DNA from 2 places in the Promicromonospora sp. Marseille-Q5078 genome. Region 2 is predicted to be linked to the other one. Evidence: riboswitches for the same ligand, from Rfam matches in the RefSeq annotation. Region 2 holds a riboswitch; the other holds the start of a gene.

Region 1 (14,063 bases), 3.0 Mb from region 2:
CGCGAGGATCTGCACGTCGGAGTGGGCGTGCATGTCGATGAAGCCGGGCGTGAGCGCCCGGCCGCCGGCGTCGACGGTCCGGTGCGCGCCGCCGGCGCGCGCGTCGCGACGCCCGGGGTCGACGGCGGTGACGCGGCCCTCGGCCACGGTGACGTCGGCGACGACGCCGGGTGCGCCGGTGCCGTCCAGCACCAGCGCGTCGCGGATCAGCCAGTCGGCGGTCATGCGCTCGCTCCCCCGCTCAGAACCACGTGCGCACGAGGTCGACGACGACCGGGTCGGGGGCGTCGGCGTCGTCGAGCACCGGGACGAGCTTCCACTTGTCCAGGGCCGTGCACGGGTGCGACAGCCCCAGCCGCAGCTCGTCGCCGATGCGCACCGGCGCCTCGCCGTCCCAGCGGAGGAAGCCGTGCTGGTCGTTGAGCGCGGTGACGCCGACGCCGGGCACGGGCGCGGGCGCCTCGCCCGCCCCGGCGGGGCGTCGCAGCTGGACCTCGGGCAGGCCCTCGTCGAACGGCAGGTCGCGCTTGCCGGCGTCGAAGAGCGCCAGGCCGGGCTCGGGCTGCGAGGTCACCCGCACCCAGCCGTGCATGGCGGAGCGGAAGCCCGGGCCGCCGGTGCGCGGCTCCTCGCCGAGCGGCGAGATGTGGCGGTAGAAGCCGTCGTCGTGCACCACGTACGCGCCGCTGCGCAGCACGACGCGCGCGCCGTCGGCGATCAGCGGCGAGAGCACCTCGTCGACGACGTCGAAGTAGGCGCTGCCGCCCGCGGACACCACGGGCGCGTCGACCTCGTAGCGGCCGTCGGCGGCGAGGCGCTCGTGCACCTCGACCATGTCGCGCAGGTACCCGCGCACCACGTCGCGGCTGTGGGCGTCGGAGTCGTGGGCGAGCGCGCCCTCGTAGCCGGCCACGCCGGCGAGGCGCAGGTGCGGCGACGCGGCGACCCGCTCGGCGACCGCCAGCGCGGTCTCCAGGTCGCGGGCGCCGGTGCGGCCGCCGGCGCCGCCGCGCTCCACCAGCACGTCGATCGGCGGACGGGAGCCGGAGGCGGCGACGTGCGCCGCGAGCGCCTCGTGCATGAGGTCGACCGTGGCCGTCGCGTCGGCCCAGACGAGCACGCGCAGGGTGCGGTCGGCGGCGAGCTCGTCCGCGATCCAGCGCAGCGCGAGCGGCGAGATCACGCTGTTGGCCACCATGACGCGGCTCACGCCGAACTCGAGGGCCACCCCGAGCTGGAACGGGTTCGCGACCGTGATCGCCCAGGCGCCGGCGTCGACCTGCTCGGCCCAGAGCTGCGGCGCCATCGTCGTCTTGCCGTGCGGGGCGAGGTCGAGGCCGCGCTCGGCGCACCACTCGGCCATGACGCGCAGGTTGGTGTCGAGGGCGGACCGGGACAGCGTGAGCAGCGGCGTGGGCAGCGCGGACAGGCGGGGCCGGCGCTCGCGGACCTCGGCCACGGTGAGCCCCCACAGCTCCGGGGGGACGCCCTTGTGGCGCCAGTCGAGGCGCTCGGCGTCGCGCGCGGCGACCTTCTCGCGATCGATCCGACAGGCGTCCTCGGCTCCCGTGCGGTCCATCGTCAGACCTCCTTGCTTCCCGCTCACGTTGCACAGAGCGCAACGTTCGTTGCGCAGGATGACGCACCTTGCTAACATCGCGCCGGTCGTGCCGTCAATCCGGCACGCGTTCGAGCATCGGCCCGCCGGGCCCGGACCGCGAGCCGGGCGGCGGGGAACCGGCAGGTCAGGAGGGTTCGTGAGCCAGAGCGTGGGGCGCGCGCTGCGGATCGTGGGCCAGCTCGGCGACGGGCCCCGCACCCTCGACGACCTCGCCCAGGAGCTCGGCGTCCACAAGACCACCGTGCTGCGGCTGCTGCGCGCCCTCGAGGACGAGCGCTTCGTCCGCCGCGACGACCGGCACCGCTACTCGCTGGGCTCGCGCCTGTTCGAGCTCGGCCGCCAGGCGCTCGAGGGGCACGGCGTGCGCGACGTCGCGCTGCCCCACCTGGAGCGGCTCGGCCGGGACACCGGCGGGCAGGCCGTGCACCTCGCGGTCCTCGAGGGCGCCCGCCCGGTGTACGTCGCCAAGGTGGAGAGCACCAGCTCCGTGCGGATGTACTCCGAGCTCGGCCTCCCCGCCCCGCTGCACGCCACCGCCGTCGGCAAGGTGCTCGCCGCCGAGCTGCCCGAGGGCCGGCTGGCCCAGCTGCTCGCCACCACCGACTTCCACGCCTTCACGCCCCGCACTCTCACCGACCCCGACGCCTACCGTGCCGAGCTGGCGCGCGTGCGCGAGCAGGGGTGGGCCGAGGACGCCGCCGAGCACGAGCCGTTCGTCAACTGCGTCGGGGCCCCGGTCCGCGACGCGGCGGGCACGGTCGTCGCGGCGGTGTCGGTCTCGGTGCCGGACGTGATCCTCGACCTCGACGGCGTCCGCGACCTCGTGCCGCTGCTGCGCGCGACGGCCGCCGCCGTCGAGGCCGACTGGGCGGGGCGCGACGTGCCCCGCACCGCACCACCCACCGAAAGGACCCCGGCATGACCACCAAGACCGCGATCTCCACCGACCAGGCCCCCGCCCCGGCGCACACGTTCCACCAGGGCGTGCGGGTCGGCAACCTGCTCCAGGTCTCCGGCCAGGGCCCCGTGGACCCGGCCTCGAACGAGTACCTCTACCCGGGCGACGTCGCCGCGCAGACCACGCGCACGCTGCAGAACGTCGAGGCGATCGTGCAGGCCGGCGGCGGCACCCTCGCGGACGTCGTCATGCTGCGCGTGTACCTCACGACCCGCGACGACTTCGCCGCGATGAACGACGCCTACGGCGCCTTCCTCTCCGAGCGCCTCGGCCCCGACGCCGTGCTGCCGTCGCGCACCACCGTGATGGTCGGCCTCCCGCGCGAGGAGATGCTCGTCGAGATCGACGCGCTCGCCTTCGTGGAGTGACGCCCGGCCCGGACCGGGCCGCTCACGGGTGCAGGACGATCTTCCCCACGTGCCTGCGGCGGGCGAGCTCCTCCTGCGCCTGAGCGGCCTGGTCCAGGCGATACGTCGCGGCGACGAGCGGCGTGATATCGGCCCCGCGGGCCAGGTCCATGAGCATCCCGAAGTGGGTGGGCGTGTGCATCGCCGACCCGATCACCTGGGCGTTGTGGAGGTAGAGCCGGCGCACGTCGAAGGCCACCTCGTACCCGCCGAGCGCGCCGGCGACGACCCAACGGCCGCCCTCGCGCAGCAGCGGCAGGCCGTCCCCGACCAGGTCGCCCGCGACGACGTCGAGCCCGACGTCGACCCCCTCCGGGGCGGCGGCGCGGACCTGCTCGGCGACGTCCCGCGCGCGGTCGACGACGGCGTGCGCGCCGGCCTCGCGGACCGCGTCGACCTTGGACCCGCTGCTGATCGCGACCACCCGCGCGCCGCGGGCACGGGCGATCTGCACGGCCGCGACGCCCACGCCGCCGGAGGCCCCCGACACCAGGACGGTCTCCCCCTCCCGCAGCCGCCCCCGCTCGATCATGCCCAGCGCCGTGCCGTACGCGGTCGGCAGGGTCGCGAGCTGGTCGTCCGTGAGCGCGGAGCCCGTGACGTCGTGCACCTGCCGGGCCGGGGCGGTCACGTACTCGGCATAGCCGCCGTCGCGCTCGCTCCCCATCAGGCCCACGGGGTTCGCGTCCGGACCGTCGCCGTCGTAGACCGCGGGGTCGACGACCACCCGGCGGCCGACCAGGCCCTCGTCGACGCCGGGCCCGACGGCCGCGACCCGGCCCGCGACGTCGGCGCCCTGGACGCGGGGGAAGTCGATCGGGCCGCGCCAGCCCGACAGCGCCCGCGGGTCCTCCGGGTTCCCGTAGGCGCCCTCCCGTGTCCACAGGTCCGTGTTGTTCAGCGCCACCGCGCTGACGCGGACCAGCACCTCCCCGGCCTGCGGGACCGGGACGGCCATGTCCGTCAGCTCGAGGACCTCAGGCCCTCCGTGCTCCGTGATCCGCACCGCACGCATGGTCGGGGGCACGTCCATCGCTTGACCTCCTCACGATGTATACCGATCTGTATACATCGCGACGGTACACCCGGCCTCAGCCCGGCGCGAGCAGCGCGGGCAGCGCCGTGACGTCGTCGATCACGTGCTCCGCGCGCGGCAGCGAGTGGTCGCCGGCCTGCCGGTCGAACTTTCCCGTGCGCACCAGCGCCGTCCGCACGCCCGCGGCGCGGCCCATCGCGACGTCCGACGAGCGGTCGTCGCCCACCACCCACGTGCGCGACGGCGCGGGCGCGGGGTCGATCGTCCCCAGCGCCAGCCGCAGGAACTCCGTGCTCGGCTTGCCCAGCGTGCGCGCCGTCACCTCGGCGCCGTGCTCGATCGCGGCCACCACGGACCCGGTGTCGAGGGCGGGGCGCCCGCCGCGCAGGAACCAGCGCCCGTGCTGCAGCGCCAGCAGCTCCGCGCCCCCGAGGACGGCGCGGAAGGCCGCGTCGAGGGCCGGGTAGTCGAGGACGTCGTGCACGTCGCCGACCAGCACGTGCGTGGGGTCGTCGTCCGGGCCGACGACGTCGAGGCTCGCGGCGAGCTGGTCGCGCACCGCGGCGGTGGCGAGCACGTGCACGCGCGCGTCCCGGCCCCGGAGGTCCGCGACCGCCGCGTCGACGGGTGTGAAGAGCTCCGACGCGTCGAGGTCGAGGCCCATCCCCCGCAGCATCGCGACGACCGACGCCGAGTCCTGCGAGTCCGTGTTGGTGACGAACCGGACCGCGTGTCCCGCGTCGCGCAGCGTCACGACCGCCGCGTCCGCGCCCGGCACCAGCCGGTCGCCCTCGTACACCGTGCCCTGCAGGTCGAGCAGCACGGCGTGCGCCGTCCAGCCGCCGTCGCCCACGACGGCCCTCAGAAGATCCCGCGGGCGCGGCGGCGCTCGCGCCACCGCTGCACCTCGCGCTCGACGTCCCGCGTGGGCGTCACGACGGGCGGCCCGCCCAGCAGCTGGCGCCGGGCGTCGATCACGCGGGCGTTGAACTCCTCGACGATCGCGCGTGCACCGTCCTCCTCGGGCTCGCGGTCCAGCGTCTCGTCCAGCTCGGCGTCGTCGCGGCGCAGCTGCGCGGCCGGCAGCACGCCCGTGATCTGCTCGCGCTCGACGAGGTTCTTCAGCCACCAGTCCGGGTCGTGCGTGCCGCCCAGCCCGGGGATGGGCTTGCCCGCCAGCGGCAGGTCGTCGAACTCCCCGCGGCGGATCGCCTGGTCGACGACGGTGTCGACCCACAGGGCGCGGTCGTCCATGCGCTTGCGGGGCCGCGCGGCGGCGGGCGCGGTCTCGTCGTCGGCGCCGTCGTGCCCCTCGCCGGCCTGGGCGTCGGCGGCGGCCTCCCGGTCCACCTGGTACTGCGCGGCCCGGCGTGCCGGGTCGCTCTGGTCGTCGCGGCGGCGTCGGAACATCGGCATTCCCCTCGGGTCGGCTCGTCCCAGCCTAGGCGCGGACCGGCCGCCGCCGGGAGCCACCGACCCGGCATGATGGCCGTATGAAGGTCTCGCGCCGCAGCCACGTGCCGCCGTTCGCCGTCATGCAGGTGCTGGCCACAGCCAACGAACGCCGCGCCGGCGGGCACGACGTCCTCAACCTGTGCGCGGGCGAGCCGTCCACCGGAGCGTCCGACGTCGTGCGCGAGCGGGCCGCGGAGCTGTTGCGCACGGCCGACCTCGGCTACACGGAGTCCATGGGCGTGCCCGCCCTGCGCCAGGAGATCGCCGGGCACTACCGGCGCTGGTACGACGTCGAGGTCGACCCCGCGCGCATCGCCGTGACGACGGGCTCGAGCGGCGGCTTCCTGCTGGCGTTCCTCGCCGCGTTCGACGTCGGGGACCGGGTGGCGCTCGCCCGGCCGGGCTACCCGGCGTACAAGAACATCCTGGCCGCGCTCGGCTGCGAGGTGGTGGAGCTCGACTGCGGCCCCGACACCCGCTACCAGCCGACGGTCTCCCAGCTCATGGGGGCCTACTACGAGGGCGGGCTGGACGGTCTGGTCGTCGCGTCTCCCGCGAACCCCACCGGCACGATGCTGCCGCCCGCCGAGCTGGCGGCGCTCGCACGCTGGTGCGAGGAGCACGACGTCCGCCTGATCAGCGACGAGATCTACCACGGCATCGCCTACTCCGACGATGTACAGCAGGCCACTGCGGCGATGTACACGGACGCCGGGGCCGTGGTGGTGAACTCGTTCTCCAAGTACTGGGCCATGACGGGCTGGCGCCTCGGCTGGCTCGTGCTGCCCGACGAGCTGGTCGGCCCCGTCGACGCCCTCGCCGGCAACGTCGCTCTCTCGCCCCCGGCGTTGGCGCAGCACGCGGGCGTCGCGGCCTTCTCCCCCGCCGGGTACGCCGCCGCGGCCGACAACGTCGCGCGGTACGCGACGTCGCGCGCCGCCCTGCTCGACCGCGTCGACGAGCTCGGCTGGCGCCCCGTCGCCCCCGCCGACGGCGCGTTCTACCTGTACGGGAACGTCGCGGGCTTCCGCGACGCCGTCGGCGGCGACTCCGTCACGTACTGCCGCCGCCTGCTCGCCGAGGCGGACGTCGCCCTCACCCCGGGCGCCGACTTCGACGCCGTGCACGGCGGCGACTGGGTGCGCCTGTCCTTCGCCGCCGCGCCCGACGTCGTCACCCGCGCCGTCGACCGCATCGTCGCCTGGCACCGCACCCTCTGAGCGCGAGGTAGTTCAAAGTCCCGCGAGGTAGTTCAAAGTTCCCCGAGGTAGTTCGAGACCCCGCGAGGTAGTTCGTCTCCGGGCTCGCGTGGGTGCGAAGGTCGCGCTACCTCGGCAGGATGCGAACTACCTCGGCGACAGGAGGTGCGGATGATCCGGCTCGTGACGGCGAACGTGCAGCACGCGCTGGTCGACGGTCGGTACGTGGACCTCGACCGGCTCGGGGACGCGCTCGCGGGCCTGGACGCGGACGTCGTGGCGCTGCAGGAGGTGGACCACGGGCAGGCGCGCTCGGACGGCGCCGCGCAGACCCTCCGCCTCGCGACGGTGCTCGGGACGCCGGAGCACCGGTTCGTCCCCGCGCTGCGCGGCCCGCTCGACCCGGCGTGGGGACGACGGCGCGCCTCGGTGCGGAGGACGGGCGACGACGGCCGCTCCCCCGCGGCCGCCGGGTACGGCGTCGCGCTGCTCAGCCGCCATCCGGTGCGGGCCTGGCACCCGATGCGCCTGCCCGGGCTCAACCTGCCGGGGCTGCCGCCGCTCGGGGTGGACGAGCCGCGGGTGGCGGTGGCCGCGGCGATCGCGACCCCCGACGGGCCGCTGACCGTCGTCACGACGCACCTGTCCCGCCGCGACCCCTGGAAGCGGGCCCAGCTGCGGCGGCTGCGGCACCGGCTGCGGCACGCGCCGCGCCCGCTGGTGCTGCTGGGGGACCTCAACACGCGCGGCGACCTGCCCGCGCGGCGTACGGGGTGGCGGGAGCTGGCGCAGGTGCCCGCCTACCCGCGCGTCCGCCCCTGGCTCCGGATCGACCACGTGCTGGCCGACGGCCCGGTGACGGCGCTCGGGGCGGCCCGCGCGGTCGACCTCGGGGTCAGCGACCACCGCGCGGTCGTGGTCGACGTCGCGCTCGGGCACGGCGAGGGGGCGGGGGCATGAGCGACGAGTCGACCGGCGCGACGACGGACCGGCCGCACGGCCGCCCGGAGACGGCCGAGCAGCGCTCGGACCGCAACTGGAACGAGCTGCTGCAGGAGCTGCGCGTCATGCAGACCGGCGTGCAGATCCTCACCGGGTTCCTGCTGATCCTGCCGTTCCAGTCCCGGTTCGCCGAGCTGGACGCCTACCAGCGCACGGTCTACCTGACCCTGGTGCTGGTGTGCATCGCGACGACCGGCCTGCTCGTCGCGCCGGTGGCGCTGCACCGGGCCCTGTTCCGCAAGCACCTGAAGCGGTCGGTGGTCACCGGCGGTGACCGCATGACGCGCGCCGGGCTGGTGCTCCTGGCGGTCGCGCTGGCGGGGACGGTGCTGCTGGTCTTCGACGTCGTCGTGGGCCGGGCGGCGGGGATCGTCGTCGGCGTCGCGGCGGCCGTCGTGCTGCTCGGCCTGTGGGCGGTGGTGCCGGCCGTCGTGCGGCGGAGGGCCTGACGTGGCTCCCCCGCGGTCAGGCGGCGAGGTCGACGCGCTCCTGCTCCGGGAGCTCGTCGGTCGCCAGCCCGTGCATCGGGAGCTCGCGCACCGGGGCCTCGACGAGGACGGCGGCACCGGCGGTCGGGTCGGCGCTGCCGTCGACCACGGGTGCGTCGAGGCGGTCACCGGTCACCTGGGCGGCGGCCAGCTGGGCGGCGGCACGCCGCTCGGTGCGGCGGGCGCGGGCCATCGTGCGCAGCGCCGCGAAGCCGATGGCCGCGGCGACGATGTTGGCGAAGGCCGAGGGCCAGACGCCGTTGACGGCCGCGATGAGCAGCATCACGAGGGCGCCGCCGAGGTTGCACAGCTGGAAGACGAGCGAGTCGGCCGACCAGCGGCCCTTGCTCACCATGCCGTAGGCGAGGACGACGGCGAGAGCGCCGACCCAGCCGAGGGCAGTAATCACGGTCAGCAGGGAGATCGTCATGACGGGCACCTCCGGGTAGGTCGGCACGGCACACGTGTGCCATGGCAAGGAGTGGATCTGAGGGTGTGTGGGCGCCGTCCCCGAGAACCGGGGGCCGGTCGTGCCGGCCGGCGCTGTGACCATTCTGAGACACGATCTGGCTTCAGCGCAATCAAATCCTTCTCCGAGAGGCAGTTAGTATTTCTACATGGCTACAGACCCACGGAGACTTGCCTTTCTCCTTGCCGTCCACCGTGCCGGGGGCGTGCTCGCGGCAGCAGATCTTCTCCATGTCACCCCGTCCGCGGTCTCCCAGCAGATCGCCCGTTTGGAGTCCGAGGAGGGCCTCGCCGTCCTCGACCGCGGGCCTCGCGGCGTGACCCTCACCCCGGCGGGCCGGGTGCTGGCCGAGGTGGGCGAACGCATCGAGGCGGAGCTGCTCGAGGCCCGGCAGGCGATCGCCGCCCTCGGCGAGGGCGTGAGCGGCCGCGTCGTGCTCGGGGCGTTCCAGTCGGCGATCCGTGCCGTGGTGGCGCCCATGCTCGCCGACCTCGCCGAGCAGTACCCGGGTGTCGAGGTGGACGTGCGCGAGCACGAGCCCGCGGAGGCGATCCGGATGCTCCGGGCCGGCGACCTCGACGTCGTCCTGCTCGAGCGCGACGCGGACATGGACGCCCCCGCGCCCCGCGGCGTGCACGACGTGCCCCTGATCGACGAGCCGTGGTGCGTCGTCGTCCCGGCCGCGCTGCCGATGCCCGAGCGGCTCGACGACCTGGCGCAGCTCCAGTGGATCGGGGCCGAGGCGGGCACGGCGTCCGACCGTGCGCTGCGGCGCCTCGGGCGCACGCTCGGCACCACGGTCACCACCCGGCACTCGTTCTTCGACTTCGACACGGCGCTCGCCCTGGTCGCCGCCAACCAAGGCGTCGCGATGCTCCCCGCGCTCGCGCTCGAGGGCGGGGACGTGCCCGAGGGCCTGGAGGTCGCGCGGCTGGCCGGGCTGGGCACCCGGCGCATCGTGGCGCGGCACCGCGCCACGCGGCACGAGCCCGGCCCCGCCGTGCGCGCCGTGGTCGACGCGATGGTCGAGGTCACGCGGGACCTCGAGCTCGGCTGAGCAGCGGCCGCCGCCGCGCTCCGGCGCGCGGCGCACGCGCGGCGCTCCTACGATCGCGAGCATGAGCGACACCACCGCGGGGTCGGGCAAGGGGGCGCCGCTGTCCCGGCGCACCGTCGGGACGGCGCGACGGCTGTGGGGACTGGTGTACCTGCGGGGCGTCGCCTACCTCGCGGCCGGCGTCCTGCTCTTCCTCAACCCCGAGGAGGGGTTGGTGTGGCTGCGCTGGCTGGTCGGGCTCGTGATCCTCGTGCAGGGCGTCCTGCTGATCGTCGAGGGCCGGCCGTCGAAGGCCGACACGACCGCGCAGAGCACCGGGGACGAGGTCAGCTGGCGGTTCGTCGCGGGCATCCTGAGCGTCGCCGCGGCGCTGCTGATCGTCCTGTGGCCGTCGATGACGGCGCCCATGCTGTACCTCGTCGTCGGGATCTGGGCCTGCGCCGCCGGCGCGGTCGGGGTGATCGGCGCGCTGCGGGGGCGCGCGCTGCGGGCGCTGGCGTGGGACTGGCAGCTCGCCAACGCCGTGCTGTGGCTGGTGCTGGGCGTCGTCGTCCTCACCCGACCCACCGACGACACGGTGACGATCGCGCTGCTCCTCGCCCTGTACCTGCTGCTGTCGGGGGCGGTGATCCTCGTCGGCGGGCTCGCGAGCACCACACGGGTGCGCGACGAGCGCAAGGGACGGGCCCCTGCCGAGGGTGTCCCGCGGGAGACCGACGCCGCGGCGCCCCGGGCCGCGACGACGCCGAGGCGCGGGCGGCCGCCCGCGCCCACGACGGACGGGCCCGCACGGCCGGCGGCGACGGGCGGCGCCGACCCGGCCACGGCGCGTCACGAGGACGACACACGGCCCGGGTAGGATCGGCGGCACAACGCAACACGCTGTTCGAACCGCGTCGGGAGAGCCCGCGCCGTGACGTCGGACCGGTCACCCGGTGCGCGTGCGGCCGGCGCCGAAGGAGCAATCCCTCCCCGGGAATCTCTCAGGCACCCCGTACCGTCGCGGCGAGGCAACTCTGGAAAGCGGTGCGCCGCCCTCGTCCGGCCCTGGCCCGACGTCGACGACGGACCCACCGACGGTGCAAGTCGGCGCGCCCCGTCGTCGTCCTGACCTGCTGTGACGCAGGCCGTGGCGATGCCAGGCGGACCGGCAAAACTCTCAGGTCGACGTGCGACCGGGCGGACGCCCGGCACGTGGTCAGATGACAGAGCGGGGAGGGACTCGATCGTCCCCGTCCGCCTGCCCGACCGACCTCCCGGAGCGCTCGACGTGACCACCTCCCCCGGCTCCCCCGCGTACGACCCCGACGTGTTCGCCGACCGCCACCTGGGCCCCCGCGGCCGCGAGGTCGCGACGATGCTGGACCAGCTCGGCCACGACAGCCTGGACGCCCTCGTCGACGCCGCTGTCCCGAAGGCGATCCGCACGGACCGTCCGCTCGACCTGCCCGCCGCCCGGTCCGAGGCCGAGGTGCTGGCCCACCTGCGCGACCTCGCGGGGAAGAACCAGGTCAAGCGCCAGATGATCGGCCTGGGCTACTACGGCACCGCCACTCCCCCGGTGATCCGCCGCAACGTGCTCGAGTCCCCCGCCTGGTACACGGCGTACACGCCGTACCAGCCGGAGATCTCCCAGGGCCGGCTTGAGGCGCTGCTCAACTTCCAGCAGGCCGTGGAGGACCTTACGGGCCTGGGGATCGCCGGCGCGTCCCTGCTCGACGAGGCGACCGCGGTGGCGGAGGCCGTCGCGCTCATGTGGCGCGCCTCGCGCGCGAAGAGCGGGTACGTGGTGCTCGACGCGGACCTGTTCCCGCAGAGCCTCGCGGTGACGCGCGGCCGCGCGGAGGCCATCGGGCTGCCGGTCGTCGCGATGGGGCTCGACGGCGGGCTCGCGGCCGGCCTGGAGGCGTTCGTCGCGGCGGGCGGCGAGCTGCCCGAGGGCGACCTGGTGGGCGTCGTGGTGCAGCAGGCGGGCGCGTCGGGGCGTGTGCTGGACGCGCGCGGCGTGGTCGCGGAGGCCAAGGAGCGCGGCGCGCTCGTCACGGTGGCCGCGGACCTCCTGGCCCTGACCCTGCTGACCTCCCCGGGGGAGCTCGGCGCGGACGTGTCGGTGGGTTCGGCGCAGCGTTTCGGCGTCCCGCTCTTCTACGGCGGCCCCCACGCGGCGTTCATGGCGGTCCGCAAGGGCCTCGAGCGGCAGCTGCCCGGCCGCCTGGTGGGCGTGTCGACCGACGCCGACGGCGCGACGGGCCTGCGCCTCGCCCTTGCCACCCGAGAGCAGCACATCCGCCGCGAGAAGGCGACGAGCAACATCTGCACGGCGCAGGCGCTGCTCGCGATCGTGGCCTCGATGTACGCGGTCTACCACGGCCCGGAGGGCCTGCGCGCGATCGCGGAGCGCACCCACGCCCGCGCCGCCGCCGTCGCGGCGGGCCTGCGCGCCGCGGGGGTCGAGGTCGAGCACGAGGTCTTCTTCGACACCGTCCGCGCCGTCGTCCCGGGCCGCGCGCAGCAGGTCGTCACGGCCGCCGCGGACGCCGGCTACAACCTGTACAAGGCCGACGCCGACCACGTACAGATCGCCTGCGACGAGACGACCACACAGCCCGACGTTGATGCAGTCCTCGCCGCCGTCACCGGCCAGGTAGTCGATGTGACGGACGAAGCGGGGAGCTCGGACACCCCTCGCGCGGACGTAGACCTTCCCGAAGTGGAGGGCGCCCTGGCGCCCGTGAACGCGTCCGCGCGAGGGGTTTTCGAGCTCCCCGCGGACGTCACCCGGACCACGCCCTACCTCCAGCACCCCATCTTCCACGTCCACCGCAGCGAGACCTCGATGCTCCGCTACCTGCGGTCGCTGAGCGACAAGGACCTGGCGCTGGACCGCACGATGATCCCGCTGGGCTCGTGCACGATGAAGCTCAACGCGACGGCGGAGATGGAGGCCATCAGCTGGCCGGGCTTCGCGGACATCCACCCGTACGTGCCCGCTGACCAGGCCCGGGGCTACACGGAGCTGGTGTCGACGCTGGAGGCGCAGCTCGCGGAGATCACGGGGTACGCGGGGGTGTCGGTGCAGCCGAACGCGGGCTCGCAGGGCGAGTTCGCGGGCCTGCTGGCGATCAAGGGGTACCACCGGTCGCGGGGTGAGGGGCACCGCGACATCGTGCTGATCCCGGCGTCGGCGCACGGGACGAACGCGGCGTCGGCGGCCCTCGCGGGGCTGCGCGTGGTGGTCGTGGCGACGGCGGACGACGGCGAGATCCAGCTCGACGACCTGCGCGCGAAGCTGGACCAGCACGGCGCGCAGGTGGCCGGGATCATGATCACGTACCCGTCCACGCACGGGGTGTACGAGGAGCATGTCCGCGAAGTCTGCGACCTTGTACACGATGCTGGTGGGCAGGTGTACATCGACGGCGCGAACCTGAACGCGCTGGTCGGGCTGGCGCGGCCGGGGGAGTTCGGCGGCGACGTGTCGCACCTCAACCTGCACAAGACGTTCTGCATCCCGCACGGCGGCGGAGGCCCCGGCGTCGGGCCCGTCGCGGTGGCGGAGCACCTGGTGCCGTTCCTGCCGGCCAACCCGGTCACGCCTCCGGGGGAGCACGACGCTGGGCACGGCGTCCCCGTGAGTGCGGCGCCGCACGGGTCGGCGGGCATCCTGCCGATCTCGTACGCCTACCTCGCGCTCATGGGGCCGGACGGGCTCACGGAGGCCTCCAAGGCCGCCGTCCTCACCGCGAACTACGTGGCGAAGCGCCTCGACCCGTTCTTCCCGGTGCTGTACACGGGGAAGAACGGCCTGGTGGCGCACGAGTGCATCCTCGACCTGCGTCCCCTGACCGCGGAGACCGGCGTGACCGCCGAGGACGTCGCGAAGCGGCTCATCGACTACGGCTTCCACGCCCCGACGATGTCGTTCCCCGTGGCGGGCACGCTCATGGTGGAGCCCACGGAGAGCGAGGACCTGGCGGAGCTCGACCGGTTCGTCGACGCGATGATCGCCATCCGCGGCGAGATCGACCGCGTGGCGGCGGGGGAGTGGAGTGCGGAGGACGCGCCGCTGCGGCACGCCCCGCACACCGCCGCGAGCCTCATGACCGACGAGTGGACGCACCCGTACCCGCGCGAGCTCGCCGCCTTCCCGCTGCCGAGCCTGCGCGCCGCCAAGTACTGGTCGCCCGTGCGACGCATCGACGGGGCCAAGGGCGACCGCAACCTCGTGTGCGCCTGCCCGCCCCTGGAGTCCTACGCGGAGCCCGTCCCCACCCACTGACCCGCTGTGGGTACGAGAACGGCGACAATTCGACGCGAAATTCTGACCGTTCTCGTACCCACACCATGAAGGGAGCCTCGATGGCCGAGGAC
Region 2 (14,063 bases):
AACTACGTGCCGCGCCTCCGCCGCGGCGCCCGCCGTGCCGCCGAGGAGCGCGGGGTGGAGCTGCGCTGGCACGAGCCCGCCGGCGAGCGGGACGTGCAGCAGGTGGTCGACGCCGCGCTCGCCGCGGCCGAGCCGGCCGGCCTGCTCCTGGTGACCGCGATCCCCGAGACGCTCCGGGCGCTCGGCGACCGGGGTGCGCGGCCCGGCCGGGACGTCGACGTCGTCGCCCTGGCCACCGACGGCGAGGCGGAGGCCTACGGGCTGACGGCCGCCTCCACCCAGCCGCGGGACGTGTCGCGACGCGTGATGGAGCGCGTGTTCGCGCTCGTCGACCGGGACGTCCCGCCCGGCGGGGGGGCGGCGCTCGTGCCCGCCACGCTCGTCCGCCGGGCCTCGACGCGCCGCTAGCCCCCGCACACACCTCCGCGGCCTGCCCGCGAGCTACCCGAACCGACGACGAGGAAGGTGGAGCCATATGCAGCATCGATGCGCATCGACAACCGGGAGGATCCCCACCGGGGGACCCGCCTGGCACGACCGGCCCGTGTCCAGGCGGGCCGTCACCGCGGCGGGGCTCCTCGCGCCCCTGACCGCCCTGCTGGCGGGCTGCGGGGGCGAGCGGACGGCCGCGCCGCCCCGCACCCTGCGGGTGCTCGACACCTACACCAACGACCCCGACCGCACCGTCATCGGCGCCGCGCTCGACGCGGCCGCCGCGACGGTCGGCGTGACCCTCGAGCGCGTGTCCGTCGGCGGGGACTCGCTGATCCAGCGCGTGCTGCAGCAGGGGTCGTCCGGGACGCTCCCGGACATCCTCATGCTCGACAACCCGGACCTGCAGCAGATCGCCTCCACCACGGCGCTGCGCCCGTTCGACGCGCTCGGGATCCCCACCGACGGGTACACCGACGGGGTCACGGCCGCGGGCACCTACGACGGGCGGGTGTACGGGCTCGCCCCCACCGTCAACACGGTCGCGCTGTTCTACGACGTGCCGGCGCTGGAGGAGGCGGGCGTCGAGCCGCCCACCACCTGGGACGAGCTGCGCGACGCGGCCGCCGCGCTGACCCGGGGCGACCGCTACGGCGTCGCGTTCTGCGGGGCCGCCACGTACGAGGGCACCTGGCAGTACCTGCCCTTCTTCTGGTCGAACGGCGCCGACGAGCGCCGCATCGCGTCGCCGGAGGCGGCGGGCGCCCTCGACCTCCTGTCCGACCTGGTCGGGCAGGGGCACGCGTCGACCTCGGTGCTGAGCTGGAGCCAGGCCGACGTCAAGGACCAGTTCGTGGCCGGGCGCGCCGCGATGATGGTGAACGGGCCCTGGCAGATCCCGGAGCTGTCTGCGGTCGACGGCCTGGAGTACGACGTCGTCACGCTCCCCACGCGCGACCCGTCCACCCAGGAGGCCGTCGCCCCGCTCGGCGGCGAGGTGTGGACGGTCCCGGCCACCGGCGACCACGCGAAGGAGAAGCTCGCCGCCCAGGTCCTCACCGCGTTCCTCGCGGACGACAGCCTCCTGTCGATGGCGGAGAAGCGCTCCACGGTCCCCGGCAGGCCGGACCTCATGGAGGCGTTCCTCGAGCGTCGTCCGGAGATGGCCGCGTTCGCGGAGCTCATCGAGGGCGCGCGTGCGCGCACCGCGGAGCTCGGCCCCGAGTGGCCGACGACGGCCACCGCCCTGTACACCGCCGTCCAGCTCGCCCTGTCCGGTCAGGCCGGGGCCGCGGACGCCCTCGCGGAAGCCCAGGAGTACGTATGACGACCACGGCACCCGCACCCGCCCGGACCGTCGCGCCGCCGGCGGCGCCGCGGCGCCCCGCCCGGAAGCGGAACAACCGGTTGGTGACCGCGCTGTTCCTCGGGCCGGCCGTCCTCTACCTGGTCCTGTTCTACGGCTACCCCGTGGTCCAGAACGTCGTGATGGGCTTCCAGCACTACACGATCTCGACGTTCTTCACGGGCGACGCCCCGTGGGCGGGCCTGGACAACTACCGCGAGGTGGTGACCAGCCCGCTGTTCCGCACGGCCCTGCTCAACACCTTCCTGTTCACCGTCGGCTCCATCGCCGGCCAGTTCGTCCTCGGGCTGGGGCTGGCCCTCTTCTTCCGCCGGCGGTTCCCCCTCTCGGGCCTGCTGCGCTCGCTCATCCTGCTGCCGTGGCTGATCCCGCTGATCGTCGCCAGCGCCGTCTGGAAGTGGCTGCTCGACACCGACTCCGGGGCGCTGAACCGGCTGCTCGTGGGCACCGGGATCACCGACACGGGCGTCCCGTGGCTGACCAGCACGTCGCTGGCGCTTTGCGCGGTGATCGCGGTCAACGTCTGGATCGGCATCCCGTTCAACTCCGTGATCCTGCACGGCGGGCTGCAGGGCATCCCCGACGAGCTCTACGAGGCCGGGGCGCTGGACGGCGCCACCCGCTGGCGCGCGTTCCGCCACATCACCTGGCCGATGCTGCGGCCGGTGGTCTCCGTGGTCCTGGTGCTCGGGGTGGTCTACACGCTCAAGGTGCTCGACATCATCCTCGGGCTGACCGACGGGGGTCCCGCCAACGCGACCCAGACCCTGGCCACGCAGTCCTACCAGCTGTCGTTCGCGACGTTCGACTTCGGCCAGGGCGCCGCGGTGAGCAACATCCTCATCGTGGTCTCGCTGGTCTTCGCCGCCGTCTATCTGCGCCTCAACCGGCGCGCCGTGGATGAGTGAGGTCCCATGAACACCGTCCGTCACCCCTGGCTGCACACCGCGGCCGGCATCGTCGTCATCGCGGTGCTGCTCTTCCCGATCTACTGGATGGTCAACGCGTCGCTCCAGCCGAACGGCGCCACCGTCGACACCTCGTGGTTCCCCCTGTCGCCGGACCTCACGGGGTACCGCACGGCGCTCGCCGAGCAGGGGCCGAACCTCGCGACCAGCCTCGTGGTCGCGCTCGGCAGCGTCGTCCTCAGCCTCGTGATCGCCGTGCCCGCCGCCTACGCGCTGGCGCAGTTCCGGCTGCGCTGGGCGGGCTGGGTGCTCTTCGGCATCCTCATCAGCCAGATGATCCCCGGCATCGTCATCGCGAACGCGCTCTACAGCGCGTACGCGGACCTCGGCCTGCTGAACTCGATCCCCGGCCTGATCCTCGCGGACTCGACCGCCGGCATCCCCTTCGCGATCCTCATCTGCCGCGCGCTGATGCAGGCGCTGCCGCCCGCGATCGTCGAGGCCGCGCTGGTCGACGGGGCGGGCCCGGTGCGCGCCTTCGTCTCCGTGGTGCTCCCGGTGAGCCGCAACGCCCTGATCACCGCCGCCCTGTTCACGTTCCTGTTCACCTGGAGCGACTTCCTGTTCGCGCTGACCCTGACGACCACCGAGGACGTCCGGCCCGTCACGCTCGGCATCTACAACTACCTCGGCGCGTACGTCAACGACTGGAGCTCGGTGATGGCGACGGCGGTGCTCGCCTCCGTCCCCGCCATCGTGCTCCTCGTCGTCGCCCAGAAGTACGTGGCCGCCGGCGCCACCGGAGGGGCGGTCAAGTGACGCCCCGCCGGACCCCCGCACACCGCACCGACACGACCCCGAAGGAGCTCCCCATGTCAGCACAGCCCGCAGCCTCCACCCCGATCCGCGTCACCGTCTGGGGCGAGAACCGCCACGAGCAGCTCGAGCCCGCGGTCGCCGCGCGCTACCCGGACGGGATGCACGGCGCCGTCGCGCAGGGCATCGAGGCGCACCTGGGCGCCGGCGTCCAGGTGCGCACCGCCACGCTCGACGACCCCGAGCACGGCCTCACCGAGGAGGTCCTGCGCGACACCGACGTCCTCACCTGGTGGGGGCACGCCGCGCACGGCGAGGTCTCCGACGAGGTCGTCGAGCGCGTGCACCGGCACGTGCTGGCGGGGATGGGGCTGATCGTGCTGCACTCCGGCCACTGGTCCAAGATCTTCATGAAGCTCATGGGCACCTCGTGCACCCTGCGCTGGCGCGCCGAGCACGACCGCGAGCTGGTGTGGACCGTCGACCCCACGCACCCCATCGCCCAGGGGATCCCGCACCCGATGATCATCGAGGAGGACGAGATGTACGGGGAGTTCTTCGACGTCCCGGCCCCGGACGAGACCGTCTTCCTCAGCACCTTCTCCGGCGGCGAGGTGTTCCGCTCGGGCATCACCTACCGGCGCGGCTTCGGCAAGATCTTCTACTTCCGCCCCGGCGACCAGGAGTACCCCACGTACTTCCACGACGGCGTCCGCAAGGTCATCTCCAACGCGGTCGAGTGGGCCGTCACCGTGCGCCCCGAGCGCACCACCCCGACGCTGCTGCGCTACGAGACCGAGGACTTCTACAGGGGCCAGGGGTACGGCGGGGCCCTGAACGACGAGGCCCGCGCCGCCGCCGCGGAGGCGGGCCTGTGAGCACGCCGCTGGTCCTCGTCGGCGCGGGCGGCATGGGCCGCGCCTGGCTGTCCGCGATCCGGTCCGAGCCCCGCGCCGAGCTGGCGGGCGTCGTCGACCTCGACGTCGACGTCGCCCGCGCGGCCCTCGCCGACGCCGGGCTGCCCGACGTCCCGGTGGGGACCGACGCCGTCGACCTCGCCCGCCGGACCGGGGCGCGCGCCGTCGTCGACGTCACCGTCCCGGTGGCCCACCACCCCGTGACGACGGCGGCGCTGTTCGCCGGGCTGCCGGTGCTGGGGGAGAAGCCGGCCGCGGCGACCGTCGCGCAGACCCTGTCCCTGGTGGCGGCGGCCGAGGTGACCGGGCAGCTCTTCATGGTCAGCCAGTCCCGCCGGTACAACCCGCAGCTCTCCGCGTTCCGGGCGCAGGCGGCCGCGCTCGGGCGGCCGGGCGTGCTCACCACGGAGTTCTTCAAGGCGCCGCGCTTCGGCGGGTTCCGGGAGGAGATGCCGCACCCGCTGCTGGTCGACATGGCCATCCACCCGTTCGACACCGCCCGGTACCTCCTCGACGCCGAGCCGGTCTCGGTCTACTGCGAGTCGTTCAACCCGCCGTGGAGCTGGTACGCCGGCGACGCCGCGGCCACCGCGGTCTTCGAGATGACTGGCGGCGTCCGGTACGCCTACACGGGCAGCTGGTGCAGCCCGGGGCGGGAGACGTCGTGGAACGGGTCGTGGCGGCTGTCGGGCGAGCACGGCAGCGCGGTGTGGGACGGCGACCACGACCCGGTCGCCGAGCCCGCGGCGGCGACGTCGTCGCCGGACGGCCCCGGCGCCGAGGACCGGGGCGAGGGGATCGCGGGGTCGCTCGCGGCCTTCCTCGCCGCCCTCGACGGCGGGCCCGCCCCGCGCGGCGAGGTCCACGAGAACGTGCTGAGCCTGGCGATGGTCGAGGCGGCCGTCGAGTCGGCGACGTCGGGCGCGCGCGTGCTCGTCGACGACGTGCTCGAGCGGGCGTACCAGCGGGCGCTCGCGGACGAGGCGCGGGACGACGTCCGCGCGCGGCTCGGGTCGTGGACGTCGGTCCGGGCGGCGCTCGACCCCGCCCTCGACCCCGCCCTCGACCCCGCCCTCGACCCGGCGGGGCCGACCCGTGGCTGAGCGTCCCGGCGCCGGCCTGCCGGTCGTGGGCGTCGCCGCGGTGGGCCACTCGTTCATGGGCGCCGTGCACTCGCACGCGTGGCGCACCGTCGACCACGTCGGGACGCCCCGCGCGCGGACGGCGATGCGCGTGCTCGCGGGCCGCGACCTCGCGCGGGCAGCCGAGGCCGCCGACCGGCTCGGCTGGGCCGAGGCCACCGACGACTGGCGGTCCGTGCTCGAGCGCGACGACGTCCAGGTGGTCGACATCCTCACGCCGGGCGACACGCACGAGGAGGTCGCCGTCGCCGCCATGGCGGCCGGCAAGCACGTGATCTGCGAGAAGCCGCTCGCGACGTCCGTCGCGGCGGCCGAGCGGATGGCGGCCGCCGCCCGGGCGGCCGCCGCGCGCGGCGTGCGCAGCATGGTGGCGTTCAACTACCGCCAGGTCCCGGCGCTCGCGCTCGCGCGGCGGCTCGTCGCCGCCGGCCGGCTCGGCGCCGTGCGCCACGTGCGCGCCGTCTACCTGCAGGACTTCATCGTGGACGAGTCCTTCCCGCTCACCTGGCGGCTGCAGCGCGACCGGGCGGGCGCGGGCGCGCTGGGCGACATCGGGTCGCACATCGTCGACGTGGCGCAGTTCGTCACCGGCCAGCTCCTCACCGAGGTGAGCGGCACCACCGAGACCTTCGTGACCCACCGCCCGGTCGAGGCCTCGCCCTCGTCGGGCGGCCTGGCGGCCCGCGGGTCCGGCGAGCTCGGCGAGGTCACGGTGGACGACGCCGCCGCCTTCGTGGGCCGGGGCGACGGCGGCGCGCTGATGACCTTCGAGGCCACCCGCATGGCCACGGGCCGCAAGAACGCGATGCGGCTCGAGGTGAACGGGTCGCGGGGGAGCGTCGCCTTCGACTTCGAGGCGATGAACGAGCTCTGGCTGTACGACCGCGACCTGCCCGACGCCGAGAACGGCTTCCGCCGCATCCTGGCGACGGAGCCGGAGCACCCCGGCTCGACAACTGGTGGCCCGCCGGCCACGGGCTCGGCTACGACCACTCCTTCGTGCACGAGCTGCAGGAGTTCCTGGAGGCCGTGCACGACGGGCGGGACCCGGCGCCGTCGTTCGACGAGGGCCTGCAGGTGCAGCGGGTGCTCGACGCCGTGCAGCGCAGCGCCGCCGCCGGGGCGGCGTTCACCGCGGTCTGAGCGCGCCTGCGCCTGGCCCTCGCGGCCCGGCGCAGGACCGGAACCGGATCGATCCACGGCGGAAACCCGCACGAAACGGGCGGCCGGGCACGATGGTGCCCGAAGCAAGCACCGACGTCGGGGCCACCAGCCCCGGCGCCCGACGATCCGTAGGGGAGAGACTCGCTCCGGCGAGCGCCGAAGGGGCAAGCACCCGCAATCTCTCAGGCAGAAGGACTCTACGGTCAGGGAACTCTGGAGAGTGACCCCACACGGGGTCCGCCGACGGGGAAGCGCTCGACCGCGCGACACTCTCAGGCCGAAGGACAGAGCGGGACGGATCACCGGCGCGCCGCGCCGGTGACGCGACCCAGGGAGGCCGCATGTCCGTCGCCGCGTCCGAGCTAGCCCCCGACTCCACCGACGTGCTCGCCGCCGCGAGCCAGCCGATCCTCTGGGTCTCCGCGATCGGGGTGTTCGTCGTCATCGCGCTCCAGAGCGTCATCTACTATCGGGCGGTGCGTCGCGCGGCCCCCGACGCCGGGATGGAGGCCACGGAGGTCGCCACCGCCTTCCGCGCCGGGTCGCCTCGCCTCGATCGGCCCGTCCCTGGCCGTCTCCCTCATCGCGATCACGCTGATCAGCGTGCTCGGCAGCCCCGCGGTCCTCGTGCGGATCGGGCTCATCGGGTCCGCCCCCTACGAGCTGAACGCCGCCTCGCTGGTGGCGACCGGGATGGGTGCCCGGCTCGGCGGGGACGGCTGGACCCAGGAGGTGTTCGCCACCGCTCTGCTCGCCATGGGCATCGCGGGGGCGGGCTGGATGGTCGTGACGCTGATCGTCACGCCGCTGCTCAAGCGCGGGCAGGGCGCGGTCAAGGTCTCGGGCCGGACGGCCGCGGCCATGTCCGTGGTGCCCGGCGCCGCGATGCTCGGGGCGTTCGCCGTCATGGGGCTGCAGCAGCTCGCGTCCGGGGTCGTCCCGGCCGCGGTGGCGGTGTCCTCCGGCGTCGTGATGGCCGGGCTGCTCCACCTCTCGCGGAGGTTCGACGCCGGCTGGCTCAAGGAGTGGGGGCTGGGGATCGCGCTGGTCGCCGGCCTCGCCGTCGCCGTCGCGCTCACCTCCGCCGGGCTCGGCTGACGGCGCCCCCGCGCGTCGACCCCCGCCCGCCCTCGGCCCATCCGGCCCCCGACACTCCGGCACAGAGAGCAGGGATCCTCATGTCTGCAACGACGAACTCGGGTACCGCCAGCTCCACCTCTCCCGTGAGCACCGCCAGCACCGCCAGCACCGCCGACGCCGCGTCCTGGCGCCGGTTCGACACGACGACGTCCCGCTGGGGCCGCATCACCATGCTCCTGGGGATGGTCCTCATGATCGCCGGGCCCGCGGTCCTCGCCGCCGAGCTCGGGGTCCACCTCACGACCGTGCTCGCCGCGGTCGCCACGCTGGCCGTGGCGTTCGGCGTCATCTGGGTCGTGGAGCCCCTGTCGTACTTCCCGATCCTCGGCCCCGCCAGCATGTACCAGGCGTTCATGATCGGGAACATCTCGAACAAGCTGCTCCCGGCGGCGATCGTCGCCCAGTCGACCATCGGCGCCCGGCCCGACACCCGCAAGGGCCAGCTCGCCGCCGTCCTCGCGATCTGCGGGGCCGCGACCACGCACCTCACGTCGCTGGCCGTGTGCGTCGGCCTCCTCGGCACCGTGCTGATGCGGGTCATCCCGGACGCCGTGGTAGGCACCGTCCAGCTGTACGTCCTGCCGGCGATCATGGGCGCGATCCTCGTGCAGATGGTCGCGAGCAACCCGGACTGGCGCACGCTGCGCGTCGCCGTCGCCGTCGGGGTGCTCGTGCAGTTCGTGCTCGTGCCGCTGGTGCCCGCGATCGCCCCGTTCGCCCTGGCCGTGGCGGTGCTCGGCACGACCGGGCTGGTGCTCGCCTCCGCCGTGCGCCGCGCCCCCGCCGCCTCCGAGAACGGCGCGCCCGCGTGACCCCCTCCCCGCCGTCCCCGACCACCGAGACCCGTCCCACCACGAAGGAGCGCCCCATGACCGACGTCCTGAGCACGACCCGCACCCCGCTGGAGACCGTCACGCCGCTCGTCGACGAGCTGGCCCCCCGCCTCACCGACCTGGCCGACGCCATCTGGGCCGAGCCCGAGCTGCGCTGGGAGGAGCACCGGTCCGTGGCCAAGCAGGTCGCCGTCGCCACGGAGCTCGGCGCGTCGGTCACCCGGGACGTGGCAGGGATCCCGACGGCGTTCACCGCGCAGTGGGGCACCACCGGCCCGGTGATCGCGTTCCTCGGCGAGTACGACGCGCTGGCGTCGCTCAGCCAGGCCGCCGGCAGCGTCGAGCGCGCGCCGGACCCGGGCAACGACTCCGGCAACGGCCAGGGCTGCGGTCACCACCTGCTGGGCTCCGGCTCGCTGCTGGCCGCCGCGGCCCTGGCCCGGCACCTGGAGGCCGAGGGGCTGCCGGGCGTGGTGCGCTACTACGGCTGCCCGGCCGAGGAGGGCGCGGCCGGCAAGTCGTTCATGGTGACGGGCGGGGCGTTCCAGGACGTCGACGTGGCCCTCACCTGGCACCCCGGCGACGGGCTGGGCGTCTGGCAGGCGCTGTCCCTCGCCTACACGCAGCTGTACTTCCGGTTCCGGGGCCTGCCCGCGCACGCGGGGGCCAACCCGCAGCACGGGCGCTCCGCGCTCGACGCCGCCGAGCTGATGAACGTCGGCGTGAACTTCCTGCGCGAGCACATGGAGGACAGCGACCGCGTGCACTACGCCTTCACCGACGCGGGCGGGCCCTCGGCGAACGTGGTGCAGCCGACGGCCGAGCTGTACTACATCGTGCGCTCGGCGACGGTGGCCTCGATGCGCACGCTGTGCGACCGGGTGCGCAAGATCGCGGAGGGCGCGGCCCTCATGACCGAGACCGAGGTGGAGGTCGTGTTCGACGGCGCGAGCTCGGAGGTGCTGCCGAACCCGGTCCTCGAGGAGGCGCTGCACGTCACGCTGGACGCGCTCGGCGGGGTGCCGTTCGACGAGGCCGACCAGGAGTTCGGCCGCGCGATGCAGGTGTCGATGCCGGACGGGGCGGTCGCCGCCGCCAAGAAGCGGATCGGCGTGGCGCCGGACGACGACCGCGCCTACTACGACGTGGTCGCCCCGCTCGTCGACCCGCGGCACCGCGAGCAGATGACCGGCTCGACCGACGTGGGCGACGTGAGCTGGGTGGTGCCGACGGTGCAGGTCATGGGCGGCACCCACGCGATGGGGACGCCGGGGCACTCCTGGCAGATGGTGGCGCAGGGGACGTCGTCGCCGGCGCACAAGGGGATGGTGCACGTGGCGAAGGCGATCGCGGCGCTCGGCCTGGAGCTGCTGAGCGACCCGGAGCTGCTCGAGCGCGCCCGGGCCGCGCACGCCGCCACCACCGCGGTGACGCCGTACGACTGCCCGATCCCCGAGGGCGCCGTGGCGCCGCCGCTGCGCGAGGGCTACACCCCGGCCTGACGCGCGGCCCGGACGTCACCACGCGGGCGAGCCCAGGCGAGAGAGCGTCTCGCCGGGGCTCGCCCGCGCGGGCGGGGCCTCAGGCCAGGCGCTCGCGCAGGAACGTCCAGGCGAGGGCCGCCATGTGCGCGGCCTGCGCGTTGTTGGCGGCGCCGCCGTGGCCGCCCTCGACGTTCTCGTACGACGTGACGTCGGCGCCCGCCGCCAGCATCAGCGCCGCCATCTTGCGGGCGTGCCCCGGGTGCACGCGGTCGTCCTTGGTCGACGTCGTGAACAGCACCGGCGGGTAGGCGCGGTCGCCGTCGAACAGGTGGTACGGCGAGAACGTGCGGACGAACTCCCAGTCGTCCGTGTCCGGGTCGCCGTACTCCGCGACCCACGACGCGCCCGCCAGCAGGTGCGAGTACCGCTTCATGTCGAGCAGCGGCACCTGCACCACGACGGCGCCGAACAGCTCGGGGTGCTGCGTGAGCATGTTGCCCGCGAGCAGGCCGCCGTTGGAGCCGCCCTGCGCGCCGAGGTGCGCGGGCGTGGTGATGCCGCGCGCCACGAGGTCGCGCGCGACGGCGGCGAAGTCCTCGTACGCCGTGTGCCGTCGCTCCCGCAGCGCGGCCTGGTGCCACGCGGGCCCGTACTCGCCGCCGCCGCGGATGTTCGCGACCGCGTACACGCCGCCCCGGGCGAGCCAGGCCCGGCCCACGGTCCCGGAGTAGCCCGGCAGCAGCGGGATCTCGAAGCCGCCGTACCCGTACAGCAGGGTGGGCGCGGTGCCGGGGCGCGACGGGTCCGCCGGCTGCACGAGGTCGGCGCGGCCCACGACGAAGTACGGCACGCGGGTGCCGTCGTCGGAGGTGGCGAAGTGCTGCACCGCGACCATGCCGTCGGCGTCGAAGTACGCCGGGGCGGCCTTGAGGGGCTCCGGCTCCCCGGGGGCGGCGCCCGGCCCGGCGACGGTGGTCAGCGCGAGGGTGGACGGCGCGAGGTAGCCGGTCGTCGTGACCCAGACGTCGTCGCTGTCCAGGGGGTCGACGGCCCGCACGCCGACGGTGAGCAGCCCGCCGCCCAGGGGCAGCTCCGAGCGGACCCACGGCGCGCCCGAGGTCGCGCCGGCGGGCGGGGTGAGCACGTGCACGGCGTTCTTCACGTCGTCGAGCACGTTGACGACGAGGTGGTGACGCGTCCAGGACGCGCCGACCAGCGACGTCGACGGCGTCGGCTCGAACAGGACCGTGAGGTCGCGGGAGCCGGCGAGGAACGCGTCGGCGGGCGCGGCGAGCAGCGAGCCGGCGGCGTAGGTGCGCGCGCCGTCCGCCCCGCCGTCGCCGGTCGTCACGGTCCAGTCGTCGCGCAGCTCGACCAGCAGCCACTCGCGGTGGAAGCCGACCTCGGCGGACTCGGGCACGTCGACCTTCACGAGCCGCTGCCCGGGCGTGCCGACGTCCTCGACCAGGTAGGTCTCCGACCGGTAGAACGCGATCGACCGGCTCACGAGGTCGCGCTCGAAACCCGGGGTGCGGGAGCGGCGGGCCGAGATGTACATGTCGGCGTCGGAGCCCTCGTAGACGACGACGGCGTCCTCCAGCGGCGTGCCGCGGCGCCACAGCTTCGCGATCCGCGGGTAGCCCGACGGCGTCGTGGTCCCCGGCCCGAGGTCCGTGAACACGTACACCGTGTCCTCGTCGGCCCACGCCAGGCCGCCCTTGGCGCCGGTGCGGCCGTCCGCCCGCGCGGTGTCCCGCTCGAAGCCGCCCTCCGCCGCGGGCACGAACCGCTTGGCGACGAGGTCGAACTCGCGCGTGACGTCGGCGTCCAAGCCGCCGGGGGAGAGGTCCACCAGGGCACGGCGCCACGGCTCGCCCGCCGCGAGCTGCTCGGGCGTCGGGCGCAGCAGCGACGCCCCGTGCCACACCCAGCTCTCGCCCTCCGCCGCGGCGAGGGCGTCGAGGTCGAGCACGGTCTCCCACTCCGGCGCGTCCGAGCGGTACGAGTCGAGGGTCGTGCGGCGCCACAGGCCGCGCTCGTGCGCGGCGTCGCGCCAGAAGTTGTACAGGTGGTCGCCGATCCGCGACACGTCGGGGATGCGCTCGTCGGAGTCGAGCACCTCCCGGATCGCGACCTGCGTGGCCTCGAAGCCGTCGGCGGCGCCGACGGTGGCGTGCGCGTGGTCGTTGCGCTCGCGGACCCAGGCCAGCGCGGCCTCGCCCTCGACGTCCTCGAGCCACGCGAACGGGTCCGGCGCGGCGGGGTCGAGCGGGGTCGGGGCGGCGGACGGCGGGACGGTCTCGAGGCGCTCGGCGGTCATGGTCGGCACCCTAGCCGCCGGGCCTGCGCCACGGCCGGTCCTCTTTCACCCGGTGGCCGCCCGTGGTAGAAACTCCTGGTCAGGGCATTGATCCCGCTATGGACGTTCCAGGGGTTTCGCGGAGAAGGCCGCTTTCGTGCGGCCGGTGCAGGCGCCGCCGGACCCGATCCTTCCACCCACGGGGGTGCGGTGAGCACGACCTCTGCCAGCCCGCGCGCGGCCGCGCGCGTTCCCGCCATGCTCTGCGCCGCGGCGGCCGTGCTGTGCGTCGCCGCCGGACCGCTGCTCGACGACCGGCTCTCGCGCGCGGAGGTCGCGGCGCTGGCCGCGGCCGCGGCGGTGCTCGTCGCCGTCGCGGTGGCGCTGTCGGTGCGGGCCGCCGGCCGCGCGGAGGCCGACCGCCGGGCGCTCCGGGCCGAGCGTGACGCGCTGGCGTCCGACCTGGCGGCGCGGTCCGCCGCCCTCGAGGACGCGACCTCCGAGCTGTCCCGCACCCGCGAGTCCCGCGACGACCAGCGCGCCGCGGTCGAGACCGCCGTCGTCGCCCTGGGCCGCAAGGTGCAGGCGTCCGCGCACCGCATCCAGGAGGAGGCCGCGCGCATGGTCCAGCGGCACGCGGCGGACCCGGACGTGCTCCAGACGTCCATGCGGATCGACCACGCCGCCGCCCAACACGCGCGGCAGGCGCAGAACCTCGTCGCCCTGTGCGGCCGCCGGCCAGGGCAGACCTGGGACGACCCGCTGCCGCTGCCGGACGTCGTCCGCGCCGCCGCCGGACGCATCACCGCCTTCCAGCGCGTGGAGGTCTCCGGCGACCCGGGGCTGGCGGTGGTCGGCCGCGCGGTCGAGCCGGTCGTCCACGTGGTGGCCGAGCTGCTCGCGAACGCCACGCAGTGCTCCCCGCCGAGCACGCAGGTGCTCGTCTCCGTCCGCCAGGTGCAGCGCGGCGCCGTCATCGAGGTCGACGACTGCGGCGTGGGGATGGTCCCGCGCGAGCTGGAGCGGGTGCGCGCGGTCGTGTCCGGCGCGCGGCCCGTGGGGATCGCCGACCTCGGCGAGGTGCCCCACACCGGGCTCGCGGTGGTCGGGTCGTACGCCCGCGCGCTCGACCTGCGCGTGGACCTCATGGAGTCGGTCTACGGCGGCCTGCGCGCCGTCGTCCTCGTTCCCGGCGACCTGACGACCGCGTCCGCCGCGGCGCCCGAGGCGCTCGCGCCCAGCGTCGACGCTGCGTGGGCCGAGCGTCCCGCCGAGCCGGCGCTCCCGGCGCCGGCGGCGGCGCCCGACCCGCTGACCGACTCGCTGACCGGCCCGGTGCCGGGCGTCGTGCCCGCGCTGCCGCAGCGGCGCGCGCGCCGCGGCGCCCCCGACCCCGCCGCGCTCACCGGCCCCCAGCGCGCCGTGCCGCCGGCGGCGGTCGCGCCCGACCCGGTCCCGGCGCAGACCGCCGAGGAGGCCGGCGCCTGGATCGGCGCCTTCTTCTCCGCCGAGCACGCCGAGCCCGAGCACGCCGACACGGGGCCGGACCACCAGACCGCCGA

What was found. Region 2 has a riboswitch for glycine ahead of ACQFYA_RS14770 (DUF5058 family protein). Riboswitches for the same ligand answer to the same signal wherever they lie in the genome.
Region 1: another riboswitch for glycine. It lies ahead of gcvP (aminomethyl-transferring glycine dehydrogenase); the one in region 2 lies ahead of ACQFYA_RS14770 (DUF5058 family protein).

Annotation. Positions count from the first base shown of each region.
Region 1 covers NZ_JBNPQG010000001.1:164,463-178,525, forward strand. The annotation lists gene ACQFYA_RS00725 (N-acyl-D-amino-acid deacylase family protein) at 1-225, opposite strand, end outside; gene ACQFYA_RS00730 (alanine racemase) at 242-1,579, opposite strand; gene ACQFYA_RS00735 (IclR family transcriptional regulator) at 1,758-2,543, shown strand; gene ACQFYA_RS00740 (RidA family protein) at 2,540-2,947, shown strand; gene ACQFYA_RS00745 (zinc-binding dehydrogenase) at 2,970-4,019, opposite strand; gene ACQFYA_RS00750 (HAD-IIA family hydrolase) at 4,078-4,920, opposite strand; gene ACQFYA_RS00755 (DnaJ family domain-containing protein) at 4,884-5,432, opposite strand; gene ACQFYA_RS00760 (aminotransferase class I/II-fold pyridoxal phosphate-dependent enzyme) at 5,516-6,697, shown strand; gene ACQFYA_RS00765 (endonuclease/exonuclease/phosphatase family protein) at 6,848-7,636, shown strand; gene ACQFYA_RS00770 (DUF6328 family protein) at 7,633-8,127, shown strand; gene ACQFYA_RS00775 (CBU_0592 family membrane protein) at 8,144-8,596, opposite strand; gene ACQFYA_RS00780 (LysR family transcriptional regulator) at 8,784-9,692, shown strand; gene ACQFYA_RS00785 (HdeD family acid-resistance protein) at 9,754-10,551, shown strand; glycine riboswitch at 10,580-10,702, shown strand; gene gcvP (aminomethyl-transferring glycine dehydrogenase) at 10,963-13,971, shown strand; gene gcvT (glycine cleavage system aminomethyltransferase GcvT) at 14,052-14,063, shown strand, end outside.
Region 2 covers NZ_JBNPQG010000001.1:3,163,402-3,177,464, reverse strand. The annotation lists gene ACQFYA_RS14805 (LacI family DNA-binding transcriptional regulator) at 1-408, shown strand, start outside; gene ACQFYA_RS14800 (sugar ABC transporter substrate-binding protein) at 545-1,759, shown strand; gene ACQFYA_RS14795 (carbohydrate ABC transporter permease) at 1,756-2,706, shown strand; gene ACQFYA_RS14790 (carbohydrate ABC transporter permease) at 2,713-3,525, shown strand; gene ACQFYA_RS14785 (ThuA domain-containing protein) at 3,579-4,400, shown strand; gene ACQFYA_RS14780 (Gfo/Idh/MocA family protein) at 4,433-5,542, shown strand; partial or broken gene ACQFYA_RS14775 (Gfo/Idh/MocA family protein) at 5,598-6,724, shown strand; glycine riboswitch at 6,867-6,953, shown strand; glycine riboswitch at 6,957-7,035, shown strand; partial or broken gene ACQFYA_RS14770 (DUF5058 family protein) at 7,087-7,227, shown strand; gene ACQFYA_RS14765 (DUF5058 family protein) at 7,349-7,843, shown strand; gene ACQFYA_RS14760 (hypothetical protein) at 7,969-8,697, shown strand; gene ACQFYA_RS14755 (amidohydrolase) at 8,754-10,220, shown strand; gene ACQFYA_RS14750 (prolyl oligopeptidase family serine peptidase) at 10,300-12,522, opposite strand; gene ACQFYA_RS14745 (ATP-binding protein) at 12,712-14,063, shown strand, end outside.